Regions from separate parts of the Cellulosilyticum sp. WCF-2 genome, predicted to be linked through region 2. Evidence: a T-box and tRNA genes for the amino acid it is inferred to sense, from the RefSeq annotation. Region 2 holds a T-box; the other holds one or more tRNA genes.
The links. A T-box is a leader RNA that pairs with one kind of tRNA and senses whether it is charged. The one in region 2 lies ahead of leuS (leucine--tRNA ligase), so its partner is inferred to be a tRNA-Leu.
Positions count from the first base shown of each region.

Region 1 (16,929 bases), 1.3 Mb from region 2:
TTCTATCTCTTCATTATCAAAGTACCTACAAAATACATTTTCTAAATAAAGATAGCTTAAATATTTTTCTAGATACTCAACCCCATCTGCTACAATTTCTTGCCTTTCAGTATAGCTTAGAAAATAATCAATAGAACCAGGTGAATCTTGAGCTGAAAAGTCTTGATCATAGGCTTTAAAGAACAAAGGTAAACCATAGTCAATCGTATCATTATAAGCATAGTTAACTGTTATAAGCTTGGTTTTTTGTACACCTTCCAATAACTTTTTCGCCGTCTCTACTTTTTCATTAATCAACATTTTGCCTTCATTAAATAATGCCTCTATTCCCTTGTCTTTTATTAAATCAGCACTACATCCTAAGTCTTCTAAACTTTTGAAATAGATACTTAAGGTATAATAAATAGAATCCATTAATGCTTCTGCTACTTCAACTTTAATTGAACTGCTACTGTCCTTATTAAAACGCTTTACTTGCTTAGCTAGAAGTTCCAATAACTGATGCTGAACCACTTCAAATTCCGAGTTGTTAAGCACCTCCCTTTTTAGTAAAGCTTCTAGTAATTCTTCAAAGAAATGCCTGGGACTAAATTGAGTTTTAAGCAAATTAAACGTTTTTTCTAATTCCATACTCTTAGCTTTACTCATAATCCTCTTCTTCCTCCCCTGGTTCTAAAGCTTCTACTTTATCAAAATCCCATATACCATACTTAACATTATGTGAAATACGTTCTAACTCCCTGTTTTGTAAAAGCTCAATGGAGCCATAACAACGTTTATCAAATAATTCTCTCATCAATTGAATTAAATCATCATCTGAAATCTCATCTAGTGTTTCATTTTTATAATAATAAAAGGTCTCAATTAAATCATCTATGGTCTCTACATAGTTATGTTGAGAAATATACGGTGAATCATAAAAACCTAAGATGAGCTTGCTAATTACACTACCGCCAAACTCTACACGACTGTTTTTACGCAGGACTTCATTTTTAGTAGCAATGAGCATTTCTGCATCTTTTTCACTTAAAGCAAGATGATACGCTTGTGTTTTATCATTGCAATCCACAATTTCTCCTTTTTGTTCTCCAGCAAGTGCAGGCAACCTAGATATGAATTTATCCATTATTTCCTCTCCTTTTTCAATTTAACTATTGACTTTTTAATAATTATATGTTATTATAAAATTTATGATATATTTATTATATGGCATATTATACTGCTAAGTTGCTATGTCGTCAATTAGTTTCACAAACCAAAAAAAAAAGGAACATTTCATATTCCTATTCGATAAAAATAAGGCCATTCAATACTCTATAAGGTATTGAGTGGCCTTTTCTCTATGTTTTTCTTGCATTAAGCATACTTCCTTCAACTTAAAACCATCCTTAACTATTGTAATGATTAATTATTACTAAAACTTGCAGTCTTTGCTTCATCATCCCAAGTTTTATCTATGTATTTCATTTCAAGCACACTTCCTATATTATTTACAGTCACTCTTTTATTCTGTTAGAAGTATAATGCATACCTGGCCATACTCATCTTTATAATCTGTAATATAATACCATTTCTAATTAATGCACTAATCAGGTAAATAAGCGGCATACTATAAATGATTAGAGCTGACTTACCAAAGAAGTTAATAAATTGAAGTATAGTAATGACTACTACTGTAAACATCATAAGTACATAAAAATAGGCAGCCAGCGTCCCACTTATAAAGCCTAATAAGAGCACTCCTATTTTACCTATTAGCAAAATAGCAAGTGGTGTTAGCATCAACCTCAGACAATCTATGAGTTCTATCCCCTTTTTTATAATGATTCTAAAAATGCCTACTACAAATATGCAAATTAAGCTAATTAAAATCAAATGCGACAATATAGGATATAAAATAATCTGCAATCCTGAATCCTGAACGAATGGCATTTCTATAATGTCCTCCACTAGTGCAGCAGAATCAGATGCACTAATGTAGGCACTTCCCAAAAGTAAAAGAAAATTACCAAATAACCCAATAAGCCCACTTACAATCTTAGCTATAATTGTATTAAAGCTAATGGCTGTTATCGCTGAACCTACTAAAACAAACACTATAACACCCTGTATCGTCCGCCTATTATCAGCGTATAACTCTAATTCATCTATTCCTAATAATGGATTTCTGACCAAAATCTTCACTAGTCCCAAAAGTGAATGAGGTACCTCCTCAATTTCTCTGCTCTTTCTTCTACTAACCGGTGTCCTTCTAGAGAGTGTCTCTTCTTGAACTCTTCTAGTATTATCTTTTTTTGCCTTAGTCACTTCTAATGCTTGCCTTTGCATATCCTCTGGGCGTTGTGCTTCCGCTTGCTTTTCTAGTCTAGCTGTCCTTTCAGCTGCTACTTGCTTTAAAAGTTGGTCCCTTTTCAGCTTTTCCTCAGCTTCTCTTATTAGTTCCTCGCTTATATTAATAACCGTAGTAGAATCTAGTCCTTGCTTAGATTCTATCTCCTGCTCGATTGGTTCTCTTTCTTCATCCTTCTCAATCATGCGTTCTACTCTTGCACCACATTGGTCACAAAAACCACTATCGTCTCTTATTGGTGCACCACACTGTGTACAATTCATCCCCACTCCTCCTCATATAAGGCCATTTCCCCTTAATTAAGCCTGTCTACACTAAGAATTATTGCACAATTCAGTATTTAATTCAATCTTTTAATGAGATTCCCATAATCTTTTTACAATTTATGGAATATACTCTTATAAAACATAACCCTATAGAGGAGGTTTATCTCTATGCAGATACATCATAATCTCACTCACTTAAAGGAAGGAATTTCTCAAACAGAGGAATTATTGACCGAATTACAAGACTATAGCTTACTAACTCTTTTCTTAGATGAGCTTAATTACCTAAAAACTAAGCTTCCCACTTCTTACCGTATTTTTACCAAGGAAGAACTCCTATATGATTATAACGGCCAAAATGGGAAGCCTCTTTATTTAGCTACTTGTAACTATGTTTTTGATGTCACCCATCATCCTTTATGGCATTTAGGAACTTATCCTACCCTCCAGCTAGGACTCTCTCCTTTAGACTATTTTCAGCTTTATTATCAAAATGACCTAAAAGCTGCTGCTGAAGCCGGACCTATCATAGGTAAATTCTTAACCTACTAAGCTACTGGTGATTCTTTATGTGATAATTCTTGTTTTCTCCATTTAAGCAGTGCTACACCTATAACGATTAGCGCTAAGCTCGTTCCTATTAAGATTAGCAAATTACTTACTTGTAATGCACCAAAATCTATCTCTAAATACTTGAAAACCTCTGCTACCATGCCATTTTCAAAATGTTGGCTCGCTATTGCTAACCCATTGTTCAAGAAATGCATTAACATCCCCACAAAAATAGATCCAGATTTATAAACTGCATAGGCGCAGGCAATTCCAAGACAGGTGGTAGGAATAATTCTAATAAAGTCTATATGCATCAAGCCAAATAATACACCACTTATGATAATGGCTCTCTTATAAGACTTTTCTCCTTTAAATGAACTAAAGATAAAACCTCTATATAAAATCTCTTCACCTATAGCAGGCGCTACTGCTACAATAAGTAAATTAAGAATAAAATGCTCCTTCATTACTATTATTTCACTTAACCCTTCTGCCACCTCTTGATTTTGAGGAAATAAAAAAATTAGTAATGCACTTATTAAATTCATTATAATAAAAATACCTGCCCAAAGGCTTATAGCTCCTAATACACTTTTTATACTAGGCATATTTAATGAATAGACCTTTTTAAAATCTGTCTTAATATAAATAGACAAAAGAATGGGTACTATAATAAAAATAATTTGATTCCCTAATAATCCTGGAAGTCCAAACTTTAATTGTATATATGATCCTATATATATGTATAACAATAAGGCTACTGCATAAACCATAATGCCATCACTTACTGTAGGCATTGTTCCTTGCTTAATGTTTGACCTTTTCTCTAAGAAAGAAAAACCTTTACCATTGCCAAACAACACTTCTTCAGAATTAAAAAGCTTAGAAAGTAGCCATACTGATAATATCACAAAGACAATATTCGAAATCATTACCATTGCCATTAAAGAGATATTATATCTAAAGGTCAATACACTTTTAATCAGAAGCACCACATTAACTACCGGAATGTTAGCTGTTACACTATTTAGCTCTAGATTAGGTATCATTGAGCTATAAGATAGAATTGTTCCAGCAAGCATAATAGGTGTCACAGCATTTTGAGCTTCTTTAAAGCTTTTTGCAAGAGAACAGACGCACATACTAACAGCAGCAATAATCATAGAAAAAATAATAAGACAAATTAAAGTGATGATAAACGGTATAATTAATGAATTGAAATTAAAATTAAAATCATTAGCTACTAGCGCCTCTTTATTGCTTAAAAACATAAATACTACACTAAATAAAATAGATAAGATACTTAGTAAAGCTGTGACAATCGTACTTAAAGCCACTGCTAAATATTTACCCATAACAAGCTCTAAATTCGTAATAGGCAAGGTTAATAAAGTCTCTAAAGTCCCTCTTTCTTTTTCTCCCGCCATTATGTCAATAGCTGGATATACAGCCCCAGTAAGAATTCCCAAAATCAGCATGAAGGGCAAGAACATTCCTATAAAATACCCTACAACCTGTTCTTTTTCTGCCACATCCACAACTTCATAGCTTATAGGCTCTAAAATCTCTTTTACATCTAGCCCTGCTGCCACAATACCTTCTTTGACTAATTCTTCTCTATGTTCATTTAAAATTGTTTCTATCCTATCAGCTGCCTCATTATCATCTTCAATCGAAGAATTCACATAAATCTTATAATCTACATCTTTCTCAGACTGTATCACTTCTACATAAGCTGATATCTTCTTATCTTCTATTGCTTTTTTGTAATCCGTCACCTCTACTATTTTAAGCTTACCATCTTCTTTGGTCAGAGCCTCTATTTTCTCCATAACCCTACTATTAGGAACTTCGCTAAAAGCTATAGCTAATTCCTTTTGTGCCATGCTTGTGCTAGAAGCATTCATGATATACATCATTAAGAAAATTAAAACAGGATAAAGAAGGATAGGTAAAATCACCGTCATAAACAGCGTTTTCTTATCTCTTAGTATATCTATCATTTCCTTCTTAAAGATACTTTTGACAATGTGCGCTCTCATGCTAATACCCCTCTTTCCTTAGCAAAGTGAATAAATACGTCTCTTAAATTGCTTGCATCTGTTTGCTGTTTTAGAGTGTCTGGTGTACCTTCTGCTATAATTTTACCCTCATGAAGCATTAAAATACGATCACACAGCGTTTCTGCTTCTTCCATATAATGAGTAGAATATAAGACTGTTTTCCCCTTTGCTCTTTCCCCTTTCATAAACTCAATGATATCCTTGCTACTTAAGACATCTAATCCCAAAGTAGGCTCATCAAAAATATAAACTTCCGGAGAATGTAATAAGCATCTTGCTATAGAAACCCTCTGTGTTTGACCCGTTGATAAGTTCTCTATACGATTATCTAGGAAACTATGTAAGTTCATAATATTTGTCACTTCATTAATAGCATTTTCTATTTCTTCTTTGCTCATTTCATAGAGTTCCCCAAAGGTTCTAAACAACTCTCTTGGCGATAAGCGCCCATAAAGCTTTGTATTACCTGATAAATAGCCTATCTTCTTTTTTGCTAATTCTCTCTGAGTCTCATAATCATATTCCATAACCTTAATGGCTCCTGAAGTAGGTGTTAAAATTCCTCCTAACATCCTAAGCAAAGTGGTTTTCCCGGCACCATTAGGTCCTAATATGCCGTAAACCTCCCCTTGATAAGCAGAAAAATTAATGTCATTTACAGCTAAGAAGTCTTCTGTTTTAGTTTTAAGCTTTCCTAAACTTTTAATACTCTTTTTTCCTTCTTCCCCCGCTTTTACTGTTCTTGTAAAAACTTTAGATAAATGAGTAACTTGAACTACCGGAACTTGTCCCACTTACATAACCTCCTTTTTAGCTTTGCTTAAATAACTTATTAATATTATCTTAATCTATATATGTTTTTTATCTCATCCTATTATACTTACAAATCCTTTTACCTAAGTAATATTTACATATAATTAATATTTACGAATGTCACTTGTTAACCCATAGTTTCCATAAAACGAAAAGGCCTTCTCTTTGCCGTGGGGTGACGCCGAGAAGACCTTTTCTTTATATTATTGAGGGTTAAATAAGAAGTTTTACACTTTGTATACTACGCCCCCATTGTGTTGTTTATGTGTTGAAAATATAATTTTTCTGTGAAGATTATTAACCTATTATACTAATACAATTCTCTTGTTTTATCCAATTAATTTGAATACGGAGTAAGTCTCCTAAGTCTCTTAATTTAAAATAAGTAATTCCATTAATCTTATAAGTTGGTAACATAATCTCCTCGCCATTAATATATACTTTAGATTGAGTTGCAATAGCTTGTTGAGAAGTTTTATGATGCATTATTTCTTCTGATGATTTATATGTTTCTCCTAAATTCATTACAATTGCTTGTTTACTTTCATCCCAAATGACAGAAAAACGAGATGCTGTATCATTTATAGCCCTAGCCACTTCTCTTATACTTAAATAAGTACTCCCTTCAATGTCATAGCCTACTATATCTTTCTTCTCTTTATTAACATTTATTTCATAGGGTGATGGTGTAGCCTCCAGGTTATTATTAAGTACTTGTTTTTCTATAACTTGACTAATCTTTTTAAAACTTGCAAAGTCACCATCATGATTCGTTAAAATACAAAGTAAATATGGTCTAGGTGCCTCAACAATAGCCATATCATGAAAAGATTGATCCGCCCAACCATATTTTCTTACTACTGGATACTTAGATACAATCATGGGATTAGTAGTTGATAACATAAGCTTCCTTAGCTCAGCCCCATACGAATTTGTCTCTATGAAATTATAAATAGCTTCTATATAAACACCTGCTTCAGAAACAAGTAGATCTCCATTGGTTGCATATTTAATATCTTCCGGATGCTTTAATCCTAGTTTTTTAGCATATTCCTTATAACCATGTACCGGAAAGTTTTCTCTAATAATACTCATGGCTACATTATCACTATACTTAATAGCATATTCTAGAAGTTGTCTTAAAGTAAATGTCGTTCCTATTTTCATTTCTTGTATTTTTCCTGTACCATCAGTTTTATGTCTAGCCGCATAAGTATAAACCTTATTTAAATCACACTTTCCTTGAGATGCTAAATCATAAACATACATGCAGTAAGGCGCTTTAATAATACTTGCTATAAAGTATTTTTGATTTTCATTATATGTATATGTATATCCAGATTGTATATCTTTATAAAATACCGATACGCCACTACCACAACTCTTAATAATCTCTTCGACTTCTTTAAGACCTTCCTCACTCCATGAAAAATCATCTATCGGGCTATCTGTTTTCATCGTAATCAACAGATTTTCTTCTGTATCATCTATATTGGCATAAGCTATACCTTGCATGATTATAGTCAAAACCAATAACCACTTCATTACTTTGTTAAAAAAAGATTGCATGGTCTTTTCCTACCTTTATCTTCTTATCCATTTACTCTGTAGATTAGCCTACTACAGTTATCTCCCTAATACTATAACATTTAAACAGATTTATTAGAATGTTCATTCTTGTACATCCATTTTCTATCTAGCTTATTAGTATGACTTTTAACTTATACTCTATAAATGTGTGGTTTATATTTGGACAAAAAAGAAGCATCTATAAACCCATTCGGCTATAAATGCTTCTTTCATCAAACGGAGAGACTGGGATTCGAACCCAGGGAGGTGTTACCCTCGCCGGTTTTCAAGACCGGTGCCTTAAACCAACTCGACCATCTCTCCATATTAAATTGTATGCCCGAGACCGGAATCGAACCGGTACGAGGGTTAGCTCGCAGGATTTTAAGTCCTGTGCGTCTGCCAGTTCCGCCACTCGGGCATATAAGCCATAATGACTTATTGCTTAATCATTATAATACACCTTTTGACTTAGGTCAACACCTTTTTTTACTTTTTTATATTTATTTTTAAACATTTCCCAACTATTTATTTATGATTTTACAAATATCATTGAGTATTTTTCATACAATAAATCTCCTTTTAAGTTTAAAGTAAAACTATCAAAAAATTATTTCTTTTAAGGAGACTTTACAATGAAAAAAAAATTAAGTTTTATCTTACTCTCTCTAACACTTTGTTTAGCAGGATGTTCTAATACCGGTTCAGCTTCAACTCCTGCATCTACTCCTGCTAACTCTGAAGAACCGATTGAGTCAGAACCTGCCCTTGTTCTTCCATTAGTTGAAAATACCTCTGGTAAAGTACAAATCCAAACGGTGTCTGGTAGTTCTACTTATCCTTATAACTCTTATATTATTACTTCAACTAATGGTGAGTCTATTGTCTTAGACCCTACTTCTATGCCACCTAAAGATGTAGTTGACATCAAACCTGCAGCTATTATTAGCACACACAGCCATCCAGATCATACAGATTCTTATTTTACTAAGAGTAATGATTGCCCTCATTTCACAAGTGAAGTAACTAGCTTAGATACTACATCTTTTAAGATTTTTACCATTGCTTCTTCTCACTCCGGAGATACTATTGACGATTTCCCATCAAATGTTCTTACAGTAGCTGATGTAGATGGTCTTCGTATTGTTCACATGGGTGATATTGGTCAAACAACTCTTACTGATGAACAACTGAAAGCTTTAGGGCATGTAGACATCGCTTTCATGCAGTTTGATAACAGTTATTCTGATATGAGTTTAGAAAATGAAAAGGGCTTTAAGCTTATGGAGCAACTTCAACCGACTATTATTATCCCTACTCACTACACTGATGATGCGTTACCTATTTTCGAGCAAAATTATGGTAAAATCCAGGAATTTGATAATGTACTTACTATTTCTAAAGATGATTTGCCAACCAACTCGCTTAATATATACCGTATTTTAAATAATCATATTTATCAATAATTAATACTTTATTTTCATAAATAATTATTTTAAAAAGCCTAATTGACCCAATTTTATTTACATTGCTTAAAGAATTATATAAAATATAGTATACCTAAATAATAAAAGTGGAGAGTGAAACATTATGAACTTATCTACTATTGGCTTTAACTATTACTTAGATTATACTATGCCCATAAGTGTATCTTACGACTTAGCAGATCTCAAATTAGACCTAGCTAATGACTATTATAAACTTATATTCTTAGATGCAGGTATGAATCATATTGTGCTTAATGGCCGTGAATTCATTCTAGTAGGTCCTTACATGCTTTGTCTTAATGAGAAAGATTCTATTAATATTTCTAAAACTGCTCTGGAAACGTTTACTGTAGTATTTTTTAAACCCAGCGTTATTAATGAACGTTTTACCTTAAACAGTTGTAATGAGCCTGAATGCTTATCTATTACAGAAATACAGGATCTATTTTACTTAGATAACTTTAAAACGGCTACCCCTATTACCTCTAAAATTCTCTCTTTAAGTACTGTTGACAAACTAACCTTGCAAGAGAAATTATCAGGGATTAATGAGCAACTCACTATTCAACCTTCTTCATTTTGGCCTTGTAAGACTAGAGCCTATCTTATAGAGACTCTATTCTTTTTGATCAAACCAGAAGAAAATACTGCTTATACAGAAGCTAGTTGTATTAGTACTCACTGTTCTCAGTTAGTCCTAGATACTATTTATTATTTGCAAACTCATTATGACCAAAAGATTACTATTTCTATGCTCACTCAAACACTAAACACCAATCGTACAACTTTATTATCAGAGTTTAAGAAGTACACAAACATATCTCTCAATCGCTACCTTATGCAACTTCGTATGAGAATTGCTACTACCTTACTTCGTGATACGGAACTCCCTATTTTAGAAATCTGCGAACGTACAGGTTTTAGTGATATTAGCTATTTTAGTAAAGCTTTTAAGAAAGAAGTTAATTATACCCCTTCTGAATATAGAAAACTAAATGCCTAAAATACGCAAAAATGCCCTAGAAGTTCTATTAGACTTCTAGGGCATTTCTATTTCTCCAGCTCTTGGTTTATATCCTTTCCATTTGTATCTAACTTATAAAAGGGCATAATATAGTTCCTCAGTATATTACAACCTCTTATACTGCTTTAGCTAGCAACTGTAAAAGCTTAAACCAATGAGTGAGGAGCTCTTAAAGTCTTGGCCGGTGCACCCTACTAGGAGCTAAGCCTTCAAGACTCTGGCTTGAAACTTTATTTTTACATTACTTTATATGTAACTAGAAAGTGGACTCCCTAAACTTTTTTAAAATTTATTTGTTTTATCTTATAATCAATTCTTATCCATTCAACATGGCCTTTCCGGCATAAAAAATAGCCTATCAATTTTATCATTAATAGACCATCTTTAGCTGAGCTGGAAGGATTCGAACCTTCGAATGCCGGAATCAGAATCCGGTGCCTTACCACTTGGCGACAACTCATTAATATATATGTTATTTTACTATTAACTCCCTAATATTTCAACTCTAATATATTTTCTTTTTTAAATTTGTATAATAACTAAATAATAATTTGATTATTTCATTTAATTAAACTTTTTTATTATTATGACTCATATTTATGCTACATACCTATTTACTTCCTATAATATTGTACGATATATATATTATTATAACTAAGGAGGTTCTGTATCATGTCCCATTTTGAATATAAATTACAACAGCTTACAAACTTCCTAGGGGAAAAAAAGCTAAAGCAATTAGGTCTATTAACTTGCGAAACCTGTAATCATATTATGGCTCATGCTGAGGGACTTGTTCCTCCTACAGATTTTTCTAGCCGTACTTATTTAACCCCTAATGAATTAGCTGATATCAATAAGCAGCTTTATGATTCGGCTCTTCCTACTTCAACTACTTCCTATTTAAGCTTTCCTGAAGAAGTAATTGAAAACCCTGAAGCAGATTCAATAAATGAAATAGACAAAGTTGAAATAATAAATAAGACAACTGAAATGGTTAACTCTACCGAAGATACTGGTCCTATAATATCTTCATCCAAAGAATCCTCTCCTTCTAAACCAATAAAAACAAGATCTCCTTATCCAGATCCTCCGAAGACTGCTGAGCAACTTTTAGCTGAAATCCTTTTAGATATTACCACTGCTCATCCTCCTAAAGATATAGATTTAGGTATGGGATATATTTATAACATCTATCCACCTTCTCCACCTCATGCCTTAGCTTGTACAGAATGTAACCGTCTTTATGCTATTGCACATCCTGTGCTGCAACTTATGCCCCTTCCTGTACGACTTACTAGTACAGAATACGAGCTACTTAAAGGTGTTTATGTAGATATTCTACTTTAATCTCTATATTCCCCTAAAAATCAAAATATTTTTAAATATTTTGATTTTTTTGCATCCTCATGATACTATTAAATAGATAAAATATTATTGGGGGGCTTTAAATGGAAACAAAATATTATAAAGTTAAAAACACCTTTTCACCACTGGCTTTTATAGCCGTCTTATTAGTCACCTTAATTATAGGTTCTGCTTTAAGTTGGCCTTATTTATGGCTAGAGGATAAAATACCTTTGATTTATTTGAATCTCTTAATACCTGTAGGGGCAGGTATGATTCTAGGTGGTATTGTAGGTCAGGTTGCCAAAGTCTTAAAAATGCATTCACCCATCTTCGGGACTATTTCTATCTTAATTGGTTTTATCGGTGTTACTATCATCAAATGGGCTATGTATATCTACAACCTATTTGCTTCTAGTGAATCCCTGCCTTTCTTTTCTACTATGAAAAATATTCTTTTAAATCCCTCTGAGTTCTGGTCAACAATATGCTATGTTAACAGCGTGGGAACGTGGGGTCTTTCCAAAGGAAGTAATATAACAGGCATTTTTCTCTGGATTATATGGATCGGTGAAATTATCCTCTTCTATTTTTGCTTTTCTGTTATTTTTCACTCTGAAATTGATATTCCCTTTGTTGAAAAAGATAACACATGGGCAACTAAATATGATACTACTTTTAAATTTGCTTATTTTAATTTAGCTGATGTGTCTAGAAGCATCGAAGAAGACCCTAATGCTCTATTCCTTTACTCTCGTTTAAATTCTACTAATGCAAAAGTGAACTATGTATCCGCTGAACTTTACCGTTCCAAAGATGGAGGGCTAAATTATCTGACTCTTAGTACTCATGTATTAAATGATAAAAATAATTACTCTACTACCAAAGTTATTAAGCATCTTATAGTAGATTGGGATTTTGTTAATAATCTTGTTTCCAATACATATACCACTAATGAAGCTAATATAGCCGAATCTTTTTAATCCCTGTTCATCAACTTTTATTCATAAATATCCTTTTAATACCTCTGGCCAAATAATTACTAATCTTCATAAACCTTATTTAATGTAGAATCTAGCTAGATATTTTCCCAGTACATAAATAAGAGCAAAACAAAAAAGCCATGAGATATCCTCATGGCTTTTTGCTTGTTAGAGCGGGTGATGGGAATCGAACCCACGTAGTCAGCTTGGAAGGCTGAAGTTCTACCATTGAACTACACCCGCATTCATTTATAATTAACTCTGCTTTTGAGAGATTACTTTTACTTAGTTCCGACTAAGTAAATCTATCATCACCATTTTTTTAATTAAAAATTTGGCAGCCACCTACTCTCCCAGTCAGTCTCCCGACAAGTACCATCGGCCGTTTAGAGCTTAACCATCGTGTTCGGAATGGGAACGGGTGTTTCCTCTAATCGCATCGCCGCCAAAAATTGTTGTCGCCTTTTCCCAGCGACAAGTAATATAATAACTCAAACCGCTCCTCCTGTCAACAACTTTATTTATTTTTTTTAATATCGCTTTTATTTTTCATGCAGTATATAGCTACAAAAAAAGCATTGCTATTCATATTACACTAAATACCCTAATTAAACCTATCCTATTTAACAACCAATTCTAAGGCTTCTCTCTAAAAGAGTGTATCTTTACCACTATTTAAAAAACAGCACTTCCTTAAATTTTATTTATATATTTTCAGAATAATTGGAACATGCTCAGTCTACTTACGTCTAATATATCATAAGTTAATTAATAAAAGAGGTGATTATTTCTATGAAACTAAATAATATTCAAAGATCCCCCTATTTACCACTTACTCTACTTCTAGGTCTTTCTCTGACAGGCTGCTCCTCTCATTCAGCTACTAGCCAGCCTCCTAATGCTTCTATATCTTATCTTGCACCTGCTGAGTCTGCAACTGCTGATATCGAAGAAACAGCTCCTATAGTTTTTAACTCTGAAAGCTATAACAGCTTTACAGAAAATCCTTTTATTAAAACAATAGATGAAACATTCTCCACCTTTTCTATCGATGTAGATACAGCTTCCTACAGTAACGTTAGGCGGTTTATTACCAATCAAGAGTTACCTCCTGTAGATGCTATTCGTACAGAGGAACTTATAAATTACTTTAACTATATCTATCCTGAACCTACAGACAATATTCCATTTTCACTTTCCCAAGAAATGATGCCTTGTCCTTGGAATGAATCTAGCCAACTTCTTCTTATTGGACTACAAGGGAAACATCTACAGCCTGATGAAGTTCCACCTAGTAACTTAGTCTTCTTACTAGATGTATCCGGTTCTATGTCTGATACCAATAAACTACCCTTATTAAAGAAATCCTTTAATATCCTAACCTCTAATCTTAAGGAAAGTGATTGCATTTCTATTGTTGTATATGCCGGAGCCTCTGGAGTTGTCCTAGATGGTGTAGCTGGTAATGATGAGTCTCTTATTAATGAAGCTTTAGAGTCCCTTGAAGCCGGTGGTTCTACTGCTGGTGCTGAAGGAATTGCCATGGCCTATGAATTAGCTGAAAAACACTTTATTAAAGATGGTAATAACAGAGTTATTTTAGCAACTGATGGTGATTTTAATGTCGGTCCTAATAGTGAATCTGATCTCATTAGAATTATTGAGAAAAAACGTGAAAAAGGGATTTTTTTATCTGTTTTAGGATTAGGTATGGGGAATTATAAAGATGATAAAATGGAAAGTTTAGCTGATCATGGTAATGGCAATTATGCTTATATTGACTCTTTGCAAGAAGCAAAAAAGGTATTAGGTGAACAACTAACAGGTACATTATTTACTATCGCTAAAGATGTTAAAATTCAAGTTGATTTCAATCCAGATAAAGTTGAATCTTATCGATTAATCGGCTATGAAAATAGGCTTCTTAATAAAGAGGATTTTGATAATGATTCTGTAGATGCTGGTGAAATTGGAGCCGGTCATAATGTCACTGCATTATATGAAATTATGCCTAATGCTAGCACTACCAACAAGTCTAAAGTAGTTGACTATTATGATGATACTACCATTCCCATAGCAGATGAATATGGTCTTATCAAACTTCGTTATAAGGCTCCTGATTCTAATGAAAGTCGTTTACTTTCTGCTAAGTTTTCGCCTTCACTAACACAATCTAACACCAATATTACTTTTGCTGCTGCCGTAGCTGAATATAGCATGCTTCTAAGAAACTCTTCTTATAAAGGTAATTCGTCTCTTGACCAGGTTTTATCTCTTATTAAGCCTTATGCTAACGAAGATGTTCATAAATCAGGATTTTACGATTTAGTTGAAGCAACCAAACCTTTACTTCCTTCTACTTCAAGTAGTACTTCAATTACATCTATAAATCAAGACAGTATCGTGAATGCCTATATGTCCATCATCAATAAACTCTATGAAGAAGATCCTGGACTTAACGACGAAATTTCTATCTTAGCAATAGATACTACTAAAATGTGTAATATTACCTCTTATGAAAAAACTCTTTTGTTGGAAAAGCTTAAAAATGTATATGAATTAGAAATTATAGACTCTACTTTTGAAGACTTAAAAAAAGATGGCTACATCTTAGAAGACCAACTCTACTTTCCTAATGGCATCCTCATTAATATAGAAGATACGCCTATTGAAAATGATTCCACCTTCACATTTAATGCCTCTAAATGGCGTAGTGGGCTAGGCTCTATTGGTTACAATAATTCAACTATTACCTATATGAATTCCACTTGGGAAATTACTGTTCAAAGCTCATGGATTTCATGATTTAGTCTACTATAAAAAGAATCTATTATATACATATCTCACTTAGTAGATTCTACCCTTTCTATGGCATTGTCTATCATGAAAAAGCTGTCTATAGGTTATATCTTATCATACATCATTGACTCCTTCACTCTACCTTGTTACACAAACTAAACTAAAAAAAGATAGGATTACTTGTTGATTCCAACAGTCTAATCCTATCTTTCCTTATTCTATGCTAAGCTTTCTTTAACCCATTCTTTAATACTCTCTAAGAACCCTTTCTTTTCTACAGAAACCTTAGTTTCATTTGCAGCTATATTCGTAGTTTTATCCTCTACTACCATTCTATCCACTCCTTCAATTTTAACAACAAATTCTACCTTACTATCATTGGCTTCATTATTTCCAGTAAAGGTTGTATAGTCTTTAGCTATTTCTACTAAGGCATCTTTAATCTCTAGAAATTCACTTAAACTATTAAGCTTATCTGATACTCCCTCCTTTAATTTTAATATTCCTTCCTTATTGAATTCATTCATGCCAGTAGCTAATGTTTTTGCTCCCTCTTCTAACTGACCAGTTGCATCTACTAAGGAATTCATTCCACTTGTTAGCTTTCCACTTCCTTGTTCAAGTGTTTTAGTTCCTTCCACTGCTGAATTAAGTCCTTCTACCAAACTTTTACTACCATCTTCTAAAGCTTTTGCACCTACTGCTAAATCGTTAGCTTTATTGATATACGAACTAAGACCTGTACCAAGGGTCATTGAACTTTCTTTTAATTGACTCATTCCACCACTAATTTGTGTTAAAGCCGCCTTTTGAGGTAAATCATCTGACAAAGTGGATAAAACTTGAGCTAATGCATCATTTAAACTATTGATAGCGGCTGTCTGTTTATCAACGCCTGCTACTAACTCTTTTCCTTTATTCGCATAAGCTACACTATTTTCATATAAACTATTAGCCCCTGTGTTTAACTTTATGGCTCCTCCCTGCAAACTACTAATACCAGAAGTAAGTTGTCCTGCTCCATTAATAAAATTATTCATACCACTTTGGAATTCTTTTATCTTGGTATTAAATAAACTCATCGAACTAAAAAGTGTAGTTGAGCCCTTTACTAATTGGTTACCTGAGCTGACTAATTTATTAAGGTTTTCGGTCATATTATCAAATTCTTCTAACCCTTTAATATCACTAAGTTCTGGTAAATTAGCTGATGTAGAAATGTAAATAGGTGCTAAATAAAACTCTTCTACATCTCCTTCTATTTCTATAGTATCTGATACTAGGTCTATTCCTTTATTCCCTAAATTCTCTGACATTCCAGGAAGTATAACCCCTACTACAGCTTTTCTAGAGCCATCACTTAATAATTTACCATTTGTAATCTCTATATTCTGCATTACATCTGCATCTAGCATAATCATACCAAGTGAATAAAATGGTGCATACAGTTCACGCTCTTTACCTTCTATTATTTTTTTTGCTTTAACTGTATTAGTTTGTTTAACTGTTATTTTTAAATGTCCACTTTTACCGCTTAATTCTTCAGGTGCCATCTCTTTCCCATCTAATACATAAGTCACCTCGGTCTCTACTGGTAATGCTTTTGTTGTTTCTCCTTGATAGTAAATATCCTTACCATTTGTCCGCCATGTCAGATTGTTACCATCTTTAGTAGG
Region 1 covers NZ_CP034675.1:748,355-765,283, reverse strand. The annotation lists gene EKH84_RS03350 (DUF6179 domain-containing protein) at 1-648, opposite strand, end outside; gene EKH84_RS03345 (DUF6323 family protein) at 641-1,126, opposite strand; gene EKH84_RS03340 (zinc ribbon domain-containing protein) at 1,513-2,613, opposite strand; gene EKH84_RS03335 (hypothetical protein) at 2,785-3,168, shown strand; gene EKH84_RS03330 (ABC transporter permease subunit/CPBP intramembrane protease) at 3,165-5,210, opposite strand; gene EKH84_RS03325 (ABC transporter ATP-binding protein) at 5,207-6,025, opposite strand; gene EKH84_RS03320 (serine hydrolase) at 6,342-7,613, opposite strand; tRNA gene EKH84_RS03315 (tRNA-Ser) at 7,852-7,937, opposite strand; tRNA gene EKH84_RS03310 (tRNA-Leu) at 7,951-8,034, opposite strand; gene EKH84_RS03305 (MBL fold metallo-hydrolase) at 8,249-9,079, shown strand; gene EKH84_RS03300 (helix-turn-helix transcriptional regulator) at 9,204-10,103, shown strand; tRNA gene EKH84_RS03295 (tRNA-Gln) at 10,513-10,584, opposite strand; gene EKH84_RS03290 (hypothetical protein) at 10,797-11,474, shown strand; gene EKH84_RS03285 (hypothetical protein) at 11,576-12,454, shown strand; tRNA gene EKH84_RS03280 (tRNA-Gly) at 12,627-12,697, opposite strand; rRNA gene rrf (5S ribosomal RNA) at 12,787-12,904, opposite strand; gene EKH84_RS03270 (vWA domain-containing protein) at 13,247-15,259, shown strand; gene EKH84_RS03265 (hypothetical protein) at 15,472-16,929, opposite strand, start outside.
Region 1: it encodes a tRNA-Leu, which carries the amino acid that the T-box ahead of leuS (leucine--tRNA ligase) is inferred to sense. The anticodon was not compared.

Region 2 (16,929 bases):
ATATCATAATCATAAGTTATATCAAAGGCCTGATAAACTTCACTATCCGAACAAGCATTAAAACCTAGATGACGTACATATTTTACAAACCCTGGATGTACTGATTCTGCTAGCCAAATAAAACCAGGGTGAATCTTTTCCACCTCACTTCTTGCTTCTAACCAAAATGCAAGTGGTACAAGTGAAGCTACGTCACAGCGTACACCATCTACAAGCTTTGCCCACATTTTTAAAGTTTCTATTTGGTAATCCCACAAAGCTTTATTCTGATAATCAAGATCTATCACATCTGCCCAGTCACCTGCTTTATTACCTAGACTTCCATCTTCTTTTTTATAAAAATACTCCTTATGTTCCTTTGCCAATACCGAATCTATAGCGGTATGATTATAAACCACATCTATGATACACTTCATATCTTTTTTATGTATTGCTTCTACTAAATGCTGAAAGTCTTCTAGCGTTCCATATTCAGGATTTACTTTCCTGTAATCTTTAATAGCATAAGGGCAACCTAAGCTCCCTTTTTTACCTTCCACTCCAATTGGATGAATAGGTAAAAACCATATCACATCTGTTCCTAGAGCTTTAATACGATCTAAATCTTTTTCTATTGCTTTAAAAGTACCTTCCATGGTATGATTACGAACATAAATTGAGTAAATCACTTGATTTCTAAGAGATATTTCTGTACAAAGAGCCATTTTCCCAACCTCCAATAATCTGTTATTTTCTCTTATCATACCATTTCTTAAGCCTATATACTTCTCAAATATTGACCGTTTTTTATGCTTTTATGACTTTTTTCGATATTGTATAGGCGAACAATTCTCTTTGTTTTTAAATAACTTAATAAAGTTACTCATATTATTAAATCCTACTTCTAAACAAATTTCCGTAATTTGCATGTCTGTTTTTATTAATAACTGTTTAGCCATCTTTAAACGGTAATCATTTACATAAGCCATAGGTGCTTTACCTATCATTCTTTTAAAAAACCTACTAAAATATTGCTCATTCATATTTAAGATAGTTGCTAAATCTTTCACATAAAATGCTTCCTTATAATGTTCTTCTATATAACTAAGAACCTTTTTAATAGATTCAACCTTATAATCTACACTACCACTTTTATCTTCTAAAAATAACCCATTATTTTGAAGAATCATTAATATATTGAGGAGTTCTACCTTAATATTTAGCTGGGCACTTAAGCCTTCTGCTACACTTCCTCCAGTAGCTATTGAAAACTGTCCGCTTTGCTGATGCCACTGAACGATTCTCTCATAATGAATTAAAATCTCCTTTCCCACCATATTCTTTATACCTATGAATCTTGGAAAATGTAATTTATTTTCTAAAATAGGCTGGATGAAACGTGCTTGTACTTCATCGTACATACTAAAGCCTAACATTTCTAAGTTAAAGACTAGGGCACTTTCCTTTACATTTCCTTCTGCCTTAAGGGCATGAAGTTCTTCTTGATTAATAAAGCAAAAACCTTTTTCTAGCCAAGTTGGCTCCATATTGATATCTACTAAAAACTGTCCTTCTTCCAAATAAATAAGTTCTACTTCTTTATGCCAATGGTGGTTAACTTCTAACTTTATACGATTATGATCATGCTCATATAATACACAAGGAAAATACGCCGTCCCATGATTTTTTTGTTCTTTTAACGCTTTATTGTTCATTTTTAACTTCCTCTATTTTAAAAATATACGATTAGTAAAAAACCTCTTATAGATTATTTATCGTCTATAAGAGGCTTTTTCACTATTCTATTCTTCACTTGGATTCATATACGCTTTTCTTAAAGTATAAGAGGCGTATTATTTGCACAAAATAATACGCCTCTTATTTATAACTGAGCCACCCGGGAATCGAACCCGGGACAACTTGATTAAAAGTCAAGTGCTCTACCGACTGAGCTAGTGACCCAAACTCTCTTTTACAAGAGAAATCGGGGTGACAGGACTCGAACCTGCGGCCTCCTGAACCCAAATCAGGCGCTCTAGCCAAACTGAGCCACACCCCGTTTTATGTTAGCAACCATTTACTTTCCCAGTCTGCCTCCAGATGGATATCATCACTAACAAATGACCCATACGAGAATCGAACTCGTGTTACCGCCGTGAAAGGGCGGTGTCTTGACCGCTTGACCAATGGGCCGTGTTGACTTTTATTATATTACATGAACTATTTACATATGTCAATACTTTTTATATCAACTTTAATAAAAAAGACACTTCTTCTGAAGTGCCTTATCTCATTATATTAACTTTCTTCATTATAGTATATATTTACAGCTCTTTATGTGTTAAGTGCTACAAAGACTAATTTAAATGCCATTAATCCTAAGAAAACCACCCCTAAGATTAATGTAAACTTTGCTGCTTTAAATTTCTCCGCGCCAATTTCCTCTGACTCAGCTTTTTTAACCATTTGCATTTGTACTAAACCACTAAGTACTTGGGTTGCTCCAACCACTACAATTGCTAGGTCTACAGTCACCTTACCCAGTAACATTAGCCCCGCAAAAACAACGGCTAGAACGCCACAAACAATTGCAATTATTGTTCCTATATCCAACTTATTTTTCAAGTTTATTTCCTCCTAGTCGTGACTTATTTTATATTTAATTTCATTATAACAAATTTTATTTGATATTTGTTGCTTTTTCTTTTGTGAAGTATGTGATTTTATGCTATTTTATTTTTCATGTTCACTATTTCTTCACTTGTTCTGCACCTTTAGCATATGCTTAATCTCTCTATCTTATTTTTAACCTCTTAAAGTTTGCTTTCTAGCATTTAATGATTCTACTTGATAAGTCTTAAAAAGCCTTTTTCTTCTATTCAAATTTCTCTCCAAATAAATAAGTCATAGAAAAAGGTGCCTTTCATTACTTATCACTAAGTAATGAAAGGCACCCTGACTCACCATTTTATGTATAGAAGCTTATAAGTTTTCAATAACACAGTTAGCAAATTCTGCTCCTGTTGCACCATCATTTCTACCTGTCATTTTAATAGTATCATTTGCAATCTTAAGTGCTGCAATAACACGGTCAGCTTCATCTTTATAGCCAATATGACGAAGAAGTAATTCTGCTGCTTTAATCATACTTGCTGGATTAGCATATTGTTCTCTTCCTGTCTCCACCATTCTTGGTGCACTACCATGAATCGCTTCAAACATCGCATACTTATTACCTACATTAGCACTACCTGCAGTACCTACACCACCTTGGATTTGAGCAGCTTCATCTGTAATGATATCACCATAAAGGTTAGGAAGTACAAATACTTCGAAATTCTTTCTTACTTTTTCATTAATAAGATTAGCAGAAATAATATCTACAAACCAGTCATCTACTTCTATTTCTGGATATTCTTTAGCTACTTTATAGCAAAGCTCTAAGAATTTACCGTCTGTTTTCTTAAGAATATTAGCTTTTGTAATAATAGCTACACGTTTTTTACCATTTTTACGTGCGAATTCAAAAGCTTGTCTTGCTATTCTTTCTGTGCCTTGCGTAGTTGTTACTTTAAAATCAAAAGACATATCAGCATCTAAAGCAATCCCTTTGCTGCCAAGTGCATATTCACCCTCTGTATTTTCACGGAAAAAGGTCCAATCAATACCTTCTTCTGGTACTGCTACTGGTCGTACGTTAGCAAATAAGTCTAACTCTCTTCTCATGGCCACATTAGCGCTTTCAATATTAGGACCATCACCTTTACTTGGTGTTGTCGTTGGGCCTTTTAAAATAATATCACAGGCTTTAAGCTCAGCAAGCACATCATCTGGAATAGCTTTATTAGCTGCAATACGGTTTTCTATCGTTAAGCCGTCAATTTGTTTAAATACAATTTTGCCACTAGCTACATCATCTTTAAGTACAGCACGAAGAACGCGCTCAGCTTCTGCTGTAATAGCAGGTCCAATACCATCTCCACCACAGCAGCCGATAATGATTTGATCTAGCTTACTGTAATCTACAGCCCCTGTATCATTTTTCATTCTTTCTACTCTAGCTAATTGTTCCTCTACTAAGGCTGCGAAGTGAGCTTTTGCTGCTTCTAACTTATCCATCTTATATACCTCCTAAATTTTCCGTTTTATATCCTTTTCTATTATATCAGAATAAATATACACTTGTCTAAATTTTATATCATAATCTTATAAAAAAATAATGGAGATGCTGCTTTAACTTCAACATCCCCAACTACATTTTTTAACCTAAATACTTTGTGTTTCTTCAAGTTATTTTCTCATGCTGCCTTAGATGTCTATTTTTGTGAAAGATAATGATTAATATATTCTTCTAATTCTTCATCACTCATAACAGTCGTACGACCATCTTCATATTGTGTATCTACCCAATCTTTAATGCTAATACAGAGTGGATCATTTTTATCAATACCTTTTAGTTCACTACAATCAGGATTACTATTAATCCAGTGAGCAATACCTGCAAGGCCTGATGTATTACTAATAGAGACACGTACAGGTCTATTTAAAAGTTTTTCAGTATCAAAAATATTATAGATTTCTTCATTTTTAAGTAAACCATCTGCATGGATTCCTGCTCTTGTTACATTGAAGTTTTTACCTACAAATGGTGTACGTTCTGGTATTTTCTCTCCAATTACATTTTCAAAATACTCTGCAAGCTCAGTGATTACTGTTGTATCCATACCATCTAAAGTACCTTTTAACTGTGCATACTCCATAACCATTGCTTCTAGAGGTGTATTACCTGTTCTTTCTCCTATACCAAATAAAGAACAGTTAACACTATTACAACCATAAAGCCATGCTGCTGTTGAATTAGCTACAGCACGATAAAAGTCATTATGTCCATGCCATTCAATCCATTCATGAGGTACACCAGCATATTGATGAAGTGCATACATAATACCTGGGACACTACGTGGAATCATAGCACCTGGATAACTTACACCGTAGCCCATTGTGTCACAAGCACGAATTTTAATTGGCATCTTAGTTTCTTCACTAATTCTCATCAGTTCCCTCGCAAAAGGAACAACGAATTTATAAATATCAGCTCTTGTAATATCTTCAAAATGGCAACGAGGAATGATGCCTTTATCAATACATTGTTTAACAATCTTTGTATAGTGTTCAATTGCTTCTGAACGTTTCATATGTAGCTTATGGAAAATATGATAATCTGAACAGCTTACTAAAATACCTGTTTCATTAATCTCCATGTCCTTTACAAGCTGAAAATCTTTTTCAGATGCACGAATCCAAGAAGTAATCTGTGGAAACTCATAACCTAACTCTCTACATTTATAAACAGCTTGCCTGTCTTTCTCGCTATAGAGGAAGAATTCACTTTGTTGAACAATGCCATTAGGCCCACTTAATCGATGTAACATTTTATAAATATCAACAATTTGCTCAGTTGTATAAGGCGCTCTTGACTGTTGACCATCTCTAAAAGTCGTATCTGTAATATAAATCTTTTCCTGCATAGTCATAGGCACATGCACATCGTTGAAGGCAACTCTAGGAATTTCATCATAAGGGAAAAATTCCCTAAACATATTCGCCTCAGCTCTATCCTCTAATAAATGGTTCTTTTCAGGGCTAGTAAGTAAATTAGTTCTCTTATTTAGTTCAAACACAGTATCACTCCTTGCATCTTTCTATTTTAAATCCTTTAATTATCTGAAAATTACTTATGTATAATTGTATACAATCATACTATTCATGTCAATAAAAAATTAAATATTAAATTATAATTTTTTAAATAAAAAAATATTTTACAAGAGTAACATTTTTTTCCATACTTCATACTATAGTTAATGAAGAAGCTAAGAACAAAGTTTCTCAAAACTTGTTTTTATTTCTAGAAAAAAATATTATCATTTACTATTTTGGTAATATAAGTAATTTTTCAAATAGAAGGTTCATATAATTAAATATAGTTTTCATAAGGAGGTCAAATATGTCTGCTTTTAATGGTTGCTGCAATTCGGGCTGTAACACACATTCATATTCTGACTGTCATCCCACTTTTAAGCATAATTGCTGTAACCAATGTCACTTAAGTTGTTCATCCTGGTTACCCCTTATCATTTTGGCTCTTATTCTTATTTGCTGCTTAGGTGAATGTGGTTGTCTTATTATTATGCTAGGAGTTGTTTGTCTACTTTGTAAAGGAATATTATAGATTAAATTTTTAAATATAGGAGGCAATATCATGGAAGATTTTAGATTCTTAGAAGATAACTGTACTTGTATTATCATTATTATAGCATTCTTCTTACTATTTTGCGGTAAAGGCAGTTGTGGTGGCGGCTTTAACCTAGATTGCTTATTCAATAATTTCTTTGGTGGCTGTGACAATTCTGCTTGGATGTGGATTATCATTATTGTTATTGTTTGGATGTGCTTCTGTAAATCACCTTGTGGTTTCTTAAGAAACGATATTCAATAGGCTTAATAAAATAAATAAAAATAGGAGGAGGACTCTTTAGTCCTTCTCCTATTTTATTTATTTCATTTATATACTCACTATCTAATTGGAAGAGGCTGACCAAAAAAGTGGATTTTTCCATCTTTTTAGTCAGCCTCTTATTAGGGAAAAGGTTTTACCGAAATGGCTCATTAAATAGTTTTTCTTTCTTACAAAAATAATTATATCATTGTCTTTCTGCTTTTCAATATAAGTCAATCCTTCTTAACAAGACCTTTATACAGTCTCACTTTATGCATCCATACTTCCTTTTTCTATTGCTGTTACAATTTTGAATAAAACAAGCTTATACATGAGCTTCTTCAGATTTTCCCTGTCTTTATTTTCATCTCTGTAAAGTCTCCCTAGTTCCTCATGCTCTTCCAGGCTTTTTTCAATCATATCATTATAAATAATCGTGTCTACTACAGTTTGTAGTAATTTACTTTCTTCTGGCATAAAGGGTATCATCGCTTTTAATAGCTGTGCTTCCTTGCATAAATTTTGTTCACAGCTTTGTCTATAACCATCTAATTGTCGTTTCATCTGAGATATGTATTTCTTGTCCATATATCCCCATATCAATCCCGCTATTTCTGTTAAATCCTGTTCTAAATTCACGACTAAATTCTCATTCTCCATATGATCACTCTCTTATTAACGAATTCATTAGTATTTTATTCTTTAACTCAGATAAAAATAACCATTTCGGTTCTAATCTTCCTCAGAACTATCATACATTATAAAAGATACCCTAAATGGAGGTTTTGTATGAGCACTCTAGATCGGGCTGTAAATAATGATGTATTAATGATCTCTAAATCACTTCTTCCTTACCTAAGGGCAGACCGTCAAAGGCCTGTAGCTGTTCTTATTAAGGCCATGGAGTTGATGTATACGATTAATTTATATTCCAGTGAGGATTTTGTGCGTTCAATGAGCCGTTCACAAGAGACCGGTTGGGAAAAAAATTTTCTAACGGATGTTAAACAAAATCTTTCTAGCGATAAAGCTTATTTTATAGATGCTATTTTAAAACTTACAGAAGCCAGAGACTTATTAAGCCCACGTAGTACTACTGATGGTTTAGATGAACCTACTTATTCCTTGCATGCTAGTGACTCTGGTATACCTGAAGATGCACCCCTGGCACCACCGATTACACCTTCTGCCACTTCAGCAGAAACACAAAGTGCTTCACCCAATCCTAGTCAAATCATAGATAAATTATCTCCTTTACTAGATCCTAGTCAAGTTCAATTATTAAAATTACTTTCCGGTTTTATGAAATAAACGATGATATAAACTATTCTTAAAGGAGGTAAACGATATGAAGCTCTCTGAAAACCCTGCTTTTCAAGGTGTTGATCAAGATTTTGTTAGTCGTTTAGAAACTATTTTGTCCAGTGCAAATTATAAAAGTAATGTAGAGGTATTGGGTCTTCTTATGGCTATTTCTAATGAAGCCAATCAAAAAAATATCCCCTTTACTCCTGAGATGCAACTTGCCATACTTCAATATTTTAAAAGTCAACTTCCTAAAAATCAAAGAGGACAATTTGATGCTCTCGTTAAAATGCTTTCTTCAAAAAAAGGCTTTTAACAAACATAGTATTGCTCTATAAAATAAAGGTGCTAATCTTTCATAGCACCTTTATTTTTTCTATTTTATTTAAAAACCTCTATAAGCTTTCTTTTACTAAAATGGTATCTCATCATATATATTCATTCCTATTGTTAAACACACATAAAAAGTAATGATTGCTAATAATAAAGTAGAAAATACAAACCCTTTACTGAAGACTCTTCTACCCTTTTGTTTTTTTCTAGCTTTCTTTTTTTGTTTTTGCTCTGCCATGCACTTATCCTACCTTATCTAAAACTTATCATTCTTATCCTAAATAGATAGTTCTTATTTTGCAAGCAAATCATAGTATGGTCATATTTTATTTGCAATTTGTTTACTTTCTATAACGTTCTATTTCTAATGGTTCATTGTTTGAAAAGAGATGAGGATTAATGGCTAGCATGTCATTAAGTAACGCTGCCACTCCCTGGGTCTCGCAAATACGAACTGTAGCATCACCAAACTTTCCTAGATGCATCACACCTTTTTCCTTAAAATAATCATCTACTTTCCAAAAATATTCTGACCAATGATCACCACAATGTCTTCTAGAAGGCACTGATAGCTCTTCTCCCTTTTCATTAATAACAACTAATGGCTCCATTTCATCTGTCAGACGTCCTTTAATATCTACCCACTCTTCTACGCCGTGTATAAAAGTATTTCTTCTAAGGTCCACTCCTAAAAGCATAATCTGTGCATTTCTATCTAATAATTTTCCCCAAGGAGACTGTCTTGCACAAGGCGTATGCCATAACTCATTATCTTTTATAAAATCTTCTTTATCTTGTCCTATGGCAGCTACTGAATGTGTAGGATGTAGCGATCTTACAACACCTGGCCTTTTTCTAAATAACTCTGGCAAAATGCCTACACATACCTCTGAATGAACTACATCAAATTTAGGATTTTCTGCATTAATATAAGACCACGTATGGGTAGGCAAGACCAATAGCCCTTCCTTCATGTAAATCATTAAGGCGTCTAATACGGTGTCAGCACCACCTTCTACTTCTCCTATACTCTTCATAGAAGAGTGAACTAATAAGGTGCCTCTTGGATTAATCTTTAATTTTTCTAGTGCTTGCAATAAGTCTTGCTTTGTGTAAGCCATTATTATCTTATCCTTTCTACTAGGTATAATATGTATCTTATGTCTACCATATCATGAGTCACCTTACTTAGCAAACTTTTCTAGCTATTCATTAAAATACTTTATATTTTTACCAAAAATTCTTCATCTTTTTCGGCTCTTTGACAGTTATTAATCCTTGTATTAAGATGAGTAATAAGATTAACACAAAGGAGCCTTATTATGAAAAAGTCAAATATATTAGTCATAGGAAGCTTAAATATGGATTGGATTATTGAAGTAGATCATACCCCTATAGCTGGTGAGACCTTACTAGGCCATTTTGCAAAAGAAGTTCCTGGTGGTAAGGGGGCTAATCAAGCTTATGCTGCTTCTAGCTTAGGTGGTCATGTGACTATGCTAGGCGCTGTAGGCAAGGACCCTTCCGGTGAAAAGCTCCTACAAAGCCTTCAAAAAGCAGGTGTAAATACCTCTCCTATTCAAGCAAATTCAGAAACGGGCTCTGGTATGGCCATTATCTATCTTAATAAGATGGGTAATAATTCTATCGTAGTACTCCCTAATGCCAATAACACAGTAACAAAAGAAGTGATCATGGCTCATGATGAGCTCTTTAAAGTAGCCGACATTATTATGCTACAATTAGAAATTCCTTTAGAAGCTGTCTATGAAGCTGCTACCTTAGCACACAAGTATCATAAGACCATTATCCTTAATCCAGCACCTGCCATTAGTCATTTACCTAATGAAATACTAAGTAAAATTGATTATATAACCCCTAACGAAACCGAATTGAGCACTTTAACAAATCAACCTGTTACTACAGTAGATGATGCTATTATTGCTGCACAAACTTTACTTCGCTCTGGTGTTAAACATGTCATTACGACTTTAGGTGAAAAAGGCGCCGTTTTAGTCACACTAGAAGAAGCTCGTCACTTCCCTGCACTCAGTGTCAAGGCAATCGATACAACTGCTGCTGGAGACTCCTTTAATGGTGCCTTAGCTGTTTATCTTGCTGAAGGAAAATCCATTGAAGAAGCTATTGTCTTTGGTAATCAAGTGGCTGCTATAACAGTTACTCGTGAAGGTGCTCAAAGTTCAATTCCTTTCCGAGAAGAAATACTACCCACTACAGAAAACTTATAAAATTTTATGATAATCTCATATCTATTTACAAAGTAAAAAGACATGTTACTTAAAAGTACATGTCTTTTTACTTTGTATTTTATTATTTAGCTACAAGGTTAACAATACGTCCTGGAACATAAATTTCTTTAACCACCGTCTTACCTGCTAACTTATCAGCAATAAGCTCTTTTGCTTTTGTAATTGCTTCTTCTTGACTTGCTTCTGGAGAAATCATCATACGTGCAGCAATTTTTCCTGTGATTTGAACAACGATTTCTACTTCATCTTCTTTCATTTTTTCTTCATCGTAAGTTGGCCATGTATTTTCAAATACACTGCCGCTTCCGCCTACTTTAGCCCAAAGCTCCTCACTAATATGTGGCACAAATGGTGCTAAAAGAATAACAAGAGCCTTAAGTGTTTCATTAGCAAGGCCTCCTTCTTTCTTTTGAAGGTCAAGAAGCTCATTAGTGTATTGCATGAAGCCACTTACTACTGTATTTAAGTTGAAGTTTTCCATACGCACTGTAATATCGCGAATAAGTTTATGGCGAATTCTTTCCATATCTTTTGTTTCAGCTACTGCAGTATTTTCATCCACTAATTTCCATACTTTATTAAGGAAACGGTAAACCCCTTCAATACCTCTATCATCCCATTCAGAATCAAGTTCTGGTGGTCCAATGAAGAGTTCATACATACGAAGTGAATCACAGCCATATTTTTCAACAAGCTCATCTGGAGAAACAACATTTCCTTTTGATTTACTCATTTTAGCGCCAGCTTTAGTTACCATACCTTGGTTGAAGAGACGTTTGAATGGTTCTTCAAAGTCTACTACTCCAATATCAAATAAAAATTTAGTATAGAAACGAGCGTAAAGAAGGTGAAGAACAGCATGCTCGATACCACCAACGTACATATCTACTGGTAGCCATTTTTTCATATCTTCTTTGCTAATAAGCTCCTCATCATTGTGTGGGTTTGGATATCTTAAGAAGTACCAAGATGAACCAGCCCATTGTGGCATTGTGTTTGTTTCACGTTTAGCTGGACCACCACATTTTGGACAAGTTGTGTTAACCCACTCATCAATAGCTGCAAGTGGAGATTCACCTGTACCTGTTGGCTCATAGCTTTCTACATCTGGAAGACGAATTGGAAGGTCTTCTTCTTTAACCCCTACAATACCACAGCAGTCACAGTGAACAACTGGGATTGGTTCTCCCCAATATCTTTGACGTGAGAATACCCAGTCACGAAGCTTGTAGTTAGTTGTTTTCTTACCAATATTTTGTGTTTCAAGGAACTCTGGAATGGCTTTTTTAGCTTCTTCAGATGGCATGCCATTGAAATCTCCTGAATTAATCATGACACCAGCTTCTGTGTAAGCCTCAGTAAGCTCTTCTTCTTCTCCTGACTTAGAAATAACCTGGATGATTGGTAAATCAAATTTCTTAGCAAAAGCAAAGTCTCTATCATCATGAGCTGGTACACACATGATGGCACCTGTACCATAGTCAGCAAGTACATAGTCAGAAATCCATACTGGAATTTTTGCTCCATTAAGAGGATTGATTGCATATCTACCTAAGAATACACCTGTTTTTTCTTTGTCAGCCATACGGTCTACTGATGATTTTGTAGAAGCATCAAATACATATTTTTCAACTTCAGCTTTTTGGCTTTCTGTAGTAAGTGCCATCACTTTTGCATGCTCTGGTGCCATTACCATAAAGCTTGCCCCATAAAGTGTATCTGGTCTAGTGGTGAAAACTTTAATCTTTTCATCTGTACCTTCGATTTCGAAGTCGATTTCAGCACCATAGCTTTTACCAATCCAGTCAGCTTGCATCTTTTTAACTTTTTCTGGCCAATCAAGACCATCTAAGTCATTAAGAAGTCTTTCTGCATAATTTGTAATTTTAAGCATCCATTGACGAAGGTTTTTCTTCGTAACGGTACTGCCACAACGATCACAACAGCCTTCTTTTACTTCTTCATTTGCAAGACCTGTTTTACATGATGGACACCAGTTGATTGGCATCTCTTTTTCATAAGCAAGTCCATTTTCAAACATTTTAAGGAAAATCCATTGTGTCCATTTGTAGAACTCTGGATCTGTTGTATTAACTTCCTTATCCCAGTCATAAACAGCACTGATATCGTGAAGTTGACGTTTGAAGTTTGCAACGTTTTCTGCTGTAGCAATAGCTGGGTGTACTTTCTTTTGGATGGCATAGTTTTCTGCTGGAAGACCAAAGGCATCCCATCCCATTGGGTGAAGGACATAGTGGTTTTGAAGAATTTTATAGCGGCTCCATACATCTGAAAGTACATAACCTCTCCAGTGACCTACGTGAAGACCATTTCCTGATGGATATGGGAACATATCTAAACAGTAATAAGGCTTTTTACCTTCTGTTTCAACATTAACTGGGTGCTCTTCCCAATGTTTACGCCATTTTTGTTCAATCTCTTTGTGATTGTATTGCATTGTTTTGCCTCCTTAGGTATTGTGTTTAAATCACTATAACATGTACAATTACTATTTATAATAGTGGCTATATAGTGATGTTTTTCCTTTAGTAAATAGCATCAAAAAAACCTTCCGACTCTTAGATATTCCAAGAGACGAAAGGTTCTATTTCCGCGTTACCACTCTTATTTGCAGGGAATCCCCTACACACTCAAACTTCTATAACGGGAAGACCCGCCATGACCTACTATGAGTTCAGCCTGGAACTTAGCGACGAGTTCACAAAATCCATTTTACTACTTCACACCACCCAGTAGCTCTCTGATAAAACGACTTTCCTACTACTTCGCATCATTGTTTTTAATGTATACTATTTTTATAAGGCAAATTTTATCATACTTAATGATGAAAAGCAACGGTTTATTGAGGATATTAACATAATGTAGTACACTTTATTCTTCATTTTCTTCTTCGTTTTTCTCTAGTGTCCTTTTTTTCTTATTATTTCTTTTATAAAGGTTAACACCAATTAGTATAACAGGGATAATTATGACAACAAAAGGTAGAAGTCCTGTAACTAAAATGATGAGCCCTTTACCTATTTCCATTAAGGTATTCATAGAGCCTTTAAACACTTCTTCTACTTGCTTACCAAAGGTTGGATCTACTACTTCTTCCTCTACTACTATTTCTTTTACTTCTTGCACTTGAATAGAAAGCGTACCCATATCTACTAAAGCATCATAGTGCTGAAGTGTACCACTTAGATTTTCTATTTCATAAGTAACATTACTAACTTCTTGTTCTAATTCAAATAGTTCCTGAAGCGTCCCTGATTTCTCTAGAAGTTTTAGTAAACGGTCATATCTTGCTTTTAATGTCTTTAACCTGATTTCTGTATCTACATAAGCACTTGTCACATCTTCACTATTGCAAGATAAGTAAGATACATTACCAAATTCACTTCCCCGATTGACAAAAACATCAAACTGGGCCTGTGGCACTCTCACTGTTAAAGTAGCTGTTCGGTTATTAGAATCCTTATTGTAAAAGCTACTTCCTTGAATATTCGAACTTTCTATGTAACCCCCTAAGCTGATTACACAGTTCGTTAAGCTTTCAACCGTTTGACCAAAGTGCTCTGTTTGAATCTCCATATTTCCTGTTTTAATCACTTTACGATTATACGTTGAGGTGGTATTAATTTTCGGATTCTCACCAGTATACCCCGCTGCATCTTGGACTGCTTTTTCTTCGCTAGTAACTGAAGATTCATTGCTAGTATAGGCTGCTTCTTCTTGTGGTGCTGCATAAGCATTCTCAGCAGGTACAGCAGCTGTTTCACTTGCAGACTTACTACCACAGCCATTAACTAATACCATGCTACTTATTCCTACTACAAACATTAGTTTTTTAAATTGATTTCCCCATTTTTTCATCACTTGACTCCCCCTCAATATTTATTTAATTCTTTAGACGTAAAAAAAACAACTGAGTTCCCCATTTTATTTAAATTTTCAAAAATATTTTATTTTTCATTAGGGATTCCACTTGCAACCCACATATATAGAAGTGTAAAAACAAATTAAATAACTTCCCACGGCATAATCACCGCAGCATCAACCTGAGGAACTGACCGGGTCGACCAAGTCTCAATCTATTGTTATAGGTACCTCTGGCTCTAAGGAAAATGTTCACTTGTGCGCTGACAGGGAGGCTCCACTTATAAGTTATCGAGTGCGTTTTTATATCTATAGCAGTACCAACAAACAAAGTTTCAAACCAGAGTCTTAAGGCCTAAGCTTCCTCTCATAAAGGTGCGCCGGCTAAGACTTTTAAGAGCTCCTCACTCATTGGTTTAGCTTTCATAATACCTAAAGTATACCTCTTCTTATAGCATCTATATGCTGAGGAGCCATTATTATGCCTTTGATGAGGCTTACTGAAGGAAAAATGAAAGTTAAACTAGAGTCTGGGAGACAAAAAGGGAATCATGCATGTATGCATGGTTCCCTTTTTGTCGTTTAGTTGATTTCAATCTTAATGTTCTACTCTTGTACTTGATCCTTAAAAACTACCTCTACTGATTCTACTTCCTCACAGCCCCTTAAAAAATTAAGGGCTGCTTCAGCTAATGCTCTATTACTTAATTCCCCTTCAAAATTATCTTTAAAATCTTTATCTATCTCTTTATCTTCTATTTCAAAAAATGCATTCACCCACTGCATCCATCCTGGCCTCCTAGCTTCTGCTGTACCCTCACTAATCAACTGGACTGGATTAATATCTTTGCGGCGATAAATGCCTAGAAAAAAGCCTATCAGTATCATATTGCAAACCAAGTTAGACCCTCCATAGGAAACAAAAGGCATATAAGCGCCACTTACACTTGGAAGAATCCCTAAGTTTAAGAGTATACTCAATATAAATTGTACACTGAATAAGCTACTAATACTGATTAATAAATCATGTCCATACCCTTCTCTCACCTTAGCTGCTGTTTTAAAGCATCTTATAAGAAGTCCTATAATCATACACACCAAAATAATAGCTGGTAATATTCCCAAAACACCAATCATAAAATTAAGGATATAATCCGTAACCCCCATGCTTCCATAAGGTGATACCACTTGCGCTACTCCTGATTGCTCTAATGTATAAAATAAACCATCATTTCCTACAAGACTTGCACCCTTACACATATTTCTAAGCTGTATCGTAAGCCATCCATCTCCCATAGGGTCAATACTAGGATTGAGCCAAGCCCTTATACGATCCACCCGTTGAGGGGCCTCTATTATCTTTTTAATAAAGAAGGTTCCCGCCACTCCTAGTATAGTAATCCACACGATGAAATGATGCTTTTTTATCGATATCAGCTTTAAACAGTTAGGATAATGTCTATAGAAAATCCCCACTAGCACAATAAAAACGATTATCCCTTGAGCAAGATTCCCTCTCACATAAAATATTGTAGGAAGCATCATCAGCACGAATAAAAGCATAGCGCCAGGCTTTCCTTTCTTACTCCATTTTCTTGCTAATCCTATATAACTTATTATAATGAGTGGGGAGACTAATACCGCTGTTTCAAGCTGAAAAACACCTATTCCTAACCATTTTTTTGCTCCATGGAAGATACCTATTCTTATCCATTTTTTTGCTCCATTTAATTCATATCCCCATAAAAAAGTTAGGATAAGTAAAACCAGTGCTACTACATATAAAAGTAACGAATATTTCTCTATCCTTTTATAATCCATAAAATACATACCTATTAAACCAACAGCACCTATTACTATACAGATAAATTGCTTGTGCAAGTAACTTGTCCCTTGCATATATGTACTAAAATAATACTCATAAGTAAACATAGTAATTAAACTAATTCCCAGAAGACCTACTATAAGTAAGACTGTAGGCCACTCTAACCTCGGCTTATGCATTTTGTGAAGACTCTTACCGATCTCCACGCTCTCTCCCATTTGTCTTACTGCTTCTTCATAAGCCTTATCCTCTGTGTATCCTTCTTCCTCCATTAATGTTTCCTTTAAAGATTCAATATGGTCATTTAATTCTTGAGCTATTTGAGGATGCATCTTTTTATATCTTACTTGCTCTAATACTTCTTTAAGAAAAGCATCTACATAATGGTTCACTAAGTACCCCTCCCCCTATTACCTTTCTTACACCTTCAGAATAAAGCTGCCACTCTTCTTTCTTCTCTTTAAGTCCCTTTTTTCCTGCTTCTGTAATGCGATAATATTTACGCTTTCTAGCCGACTGGGTATCTTCCCAATAAGCCTCTATCATCCCTTCATTTTCAAGAGCATGCAAAATAGGATACAGGGTTCCTTCCTTAAGTGTAAAAAGGTTGTCGGTTCTTTGCTCTAATGCTTTAGTGAGCTCATAACCATACTGGTCCTTCTCATTTAATAGTTGTAAAATGAGTAAGGTAGTTGTTCCCTTAAGTAATTCTTTGCTAATCGCCATCTCTATACCTCCCATTACAATACATCGTAAATCTATGTATAGATTACTATATCTTTTCAAAAAATGCAACAGTTAAAAAAAGTCTTAGTTTTATGTACTGAGAAGACGCTTTA
Region 2 covers NZ_CP034675.1:2,068,975-2,085,903, reverse strand. The annotation lists gene EKH84_RS09225 (alpha-amylase family glycosyl hydrolase) at 1-704, opposite strand, end outside; gene EKH84_RS09220 (AraC family transcriptional regulator) at 795-1,694, opposite strand; tRNA gene EKH84_RS09215 (tRNA-Lys) at 1,869-1,941, opposite strand; tRNA gene EKH84_RS09210 (tRNA-Pro) at 1,964-2,038, opposite strand; tRNA gene EKH84_RS09205 (tRNA-Glu) at 2,101-2,172, opposite strand; gene EKH84_RS09200 (hypothetical protein) at 2,314-2,604, opposite strand; gene EKH84_RS09195 (isocitrate/isopropylmalate family dehydrogenase) at 2,962-4,098, opposite strand; gene EKH84_RS09190 (2-isopropylmalate synthase) at 4,296-5,660, opposite strand; gene EKH84_RS09185 (hypothetical protein) at 6,239-6,475, shown strand; gene EKH84_RS09180 (hypothetical protein) at 6,746-7,135, opposite strand; gene EKH84_RS09175 (hypothetical protein) at 7,265-7,786, shown strand; gene EKH84_RS09170 (hypothetical protein) at 7,824-8,096, shown strand; gene EKH84_RS21975 (hypothetical protein) at 8,193-8,351, opposite strand; gene EKH84_RS09165 (AAC(3) family N-acetyltransferase) at 8,455-9,234, opposite strand; gene rbsK (ribokinase) at 9,436-10,362, shown strand; gene leuS (leucine--tRNA ligase) at 10,445-12,841, opposite strand; T-box leader at 12,972-13,187, opposite strand; gene EKH84_RS09150 (DUF4349 domain-containing protein) at 13,276-14,262, opposite strand; gene EKH84_RS09145 (FtsW/RodA/SpoVE family cell cycle protein) at 14,872-16,482, opposite strand; gene EKH84_RS09140 (PadR family transcriptional regulator) at 16,454-16,816, opposite strand.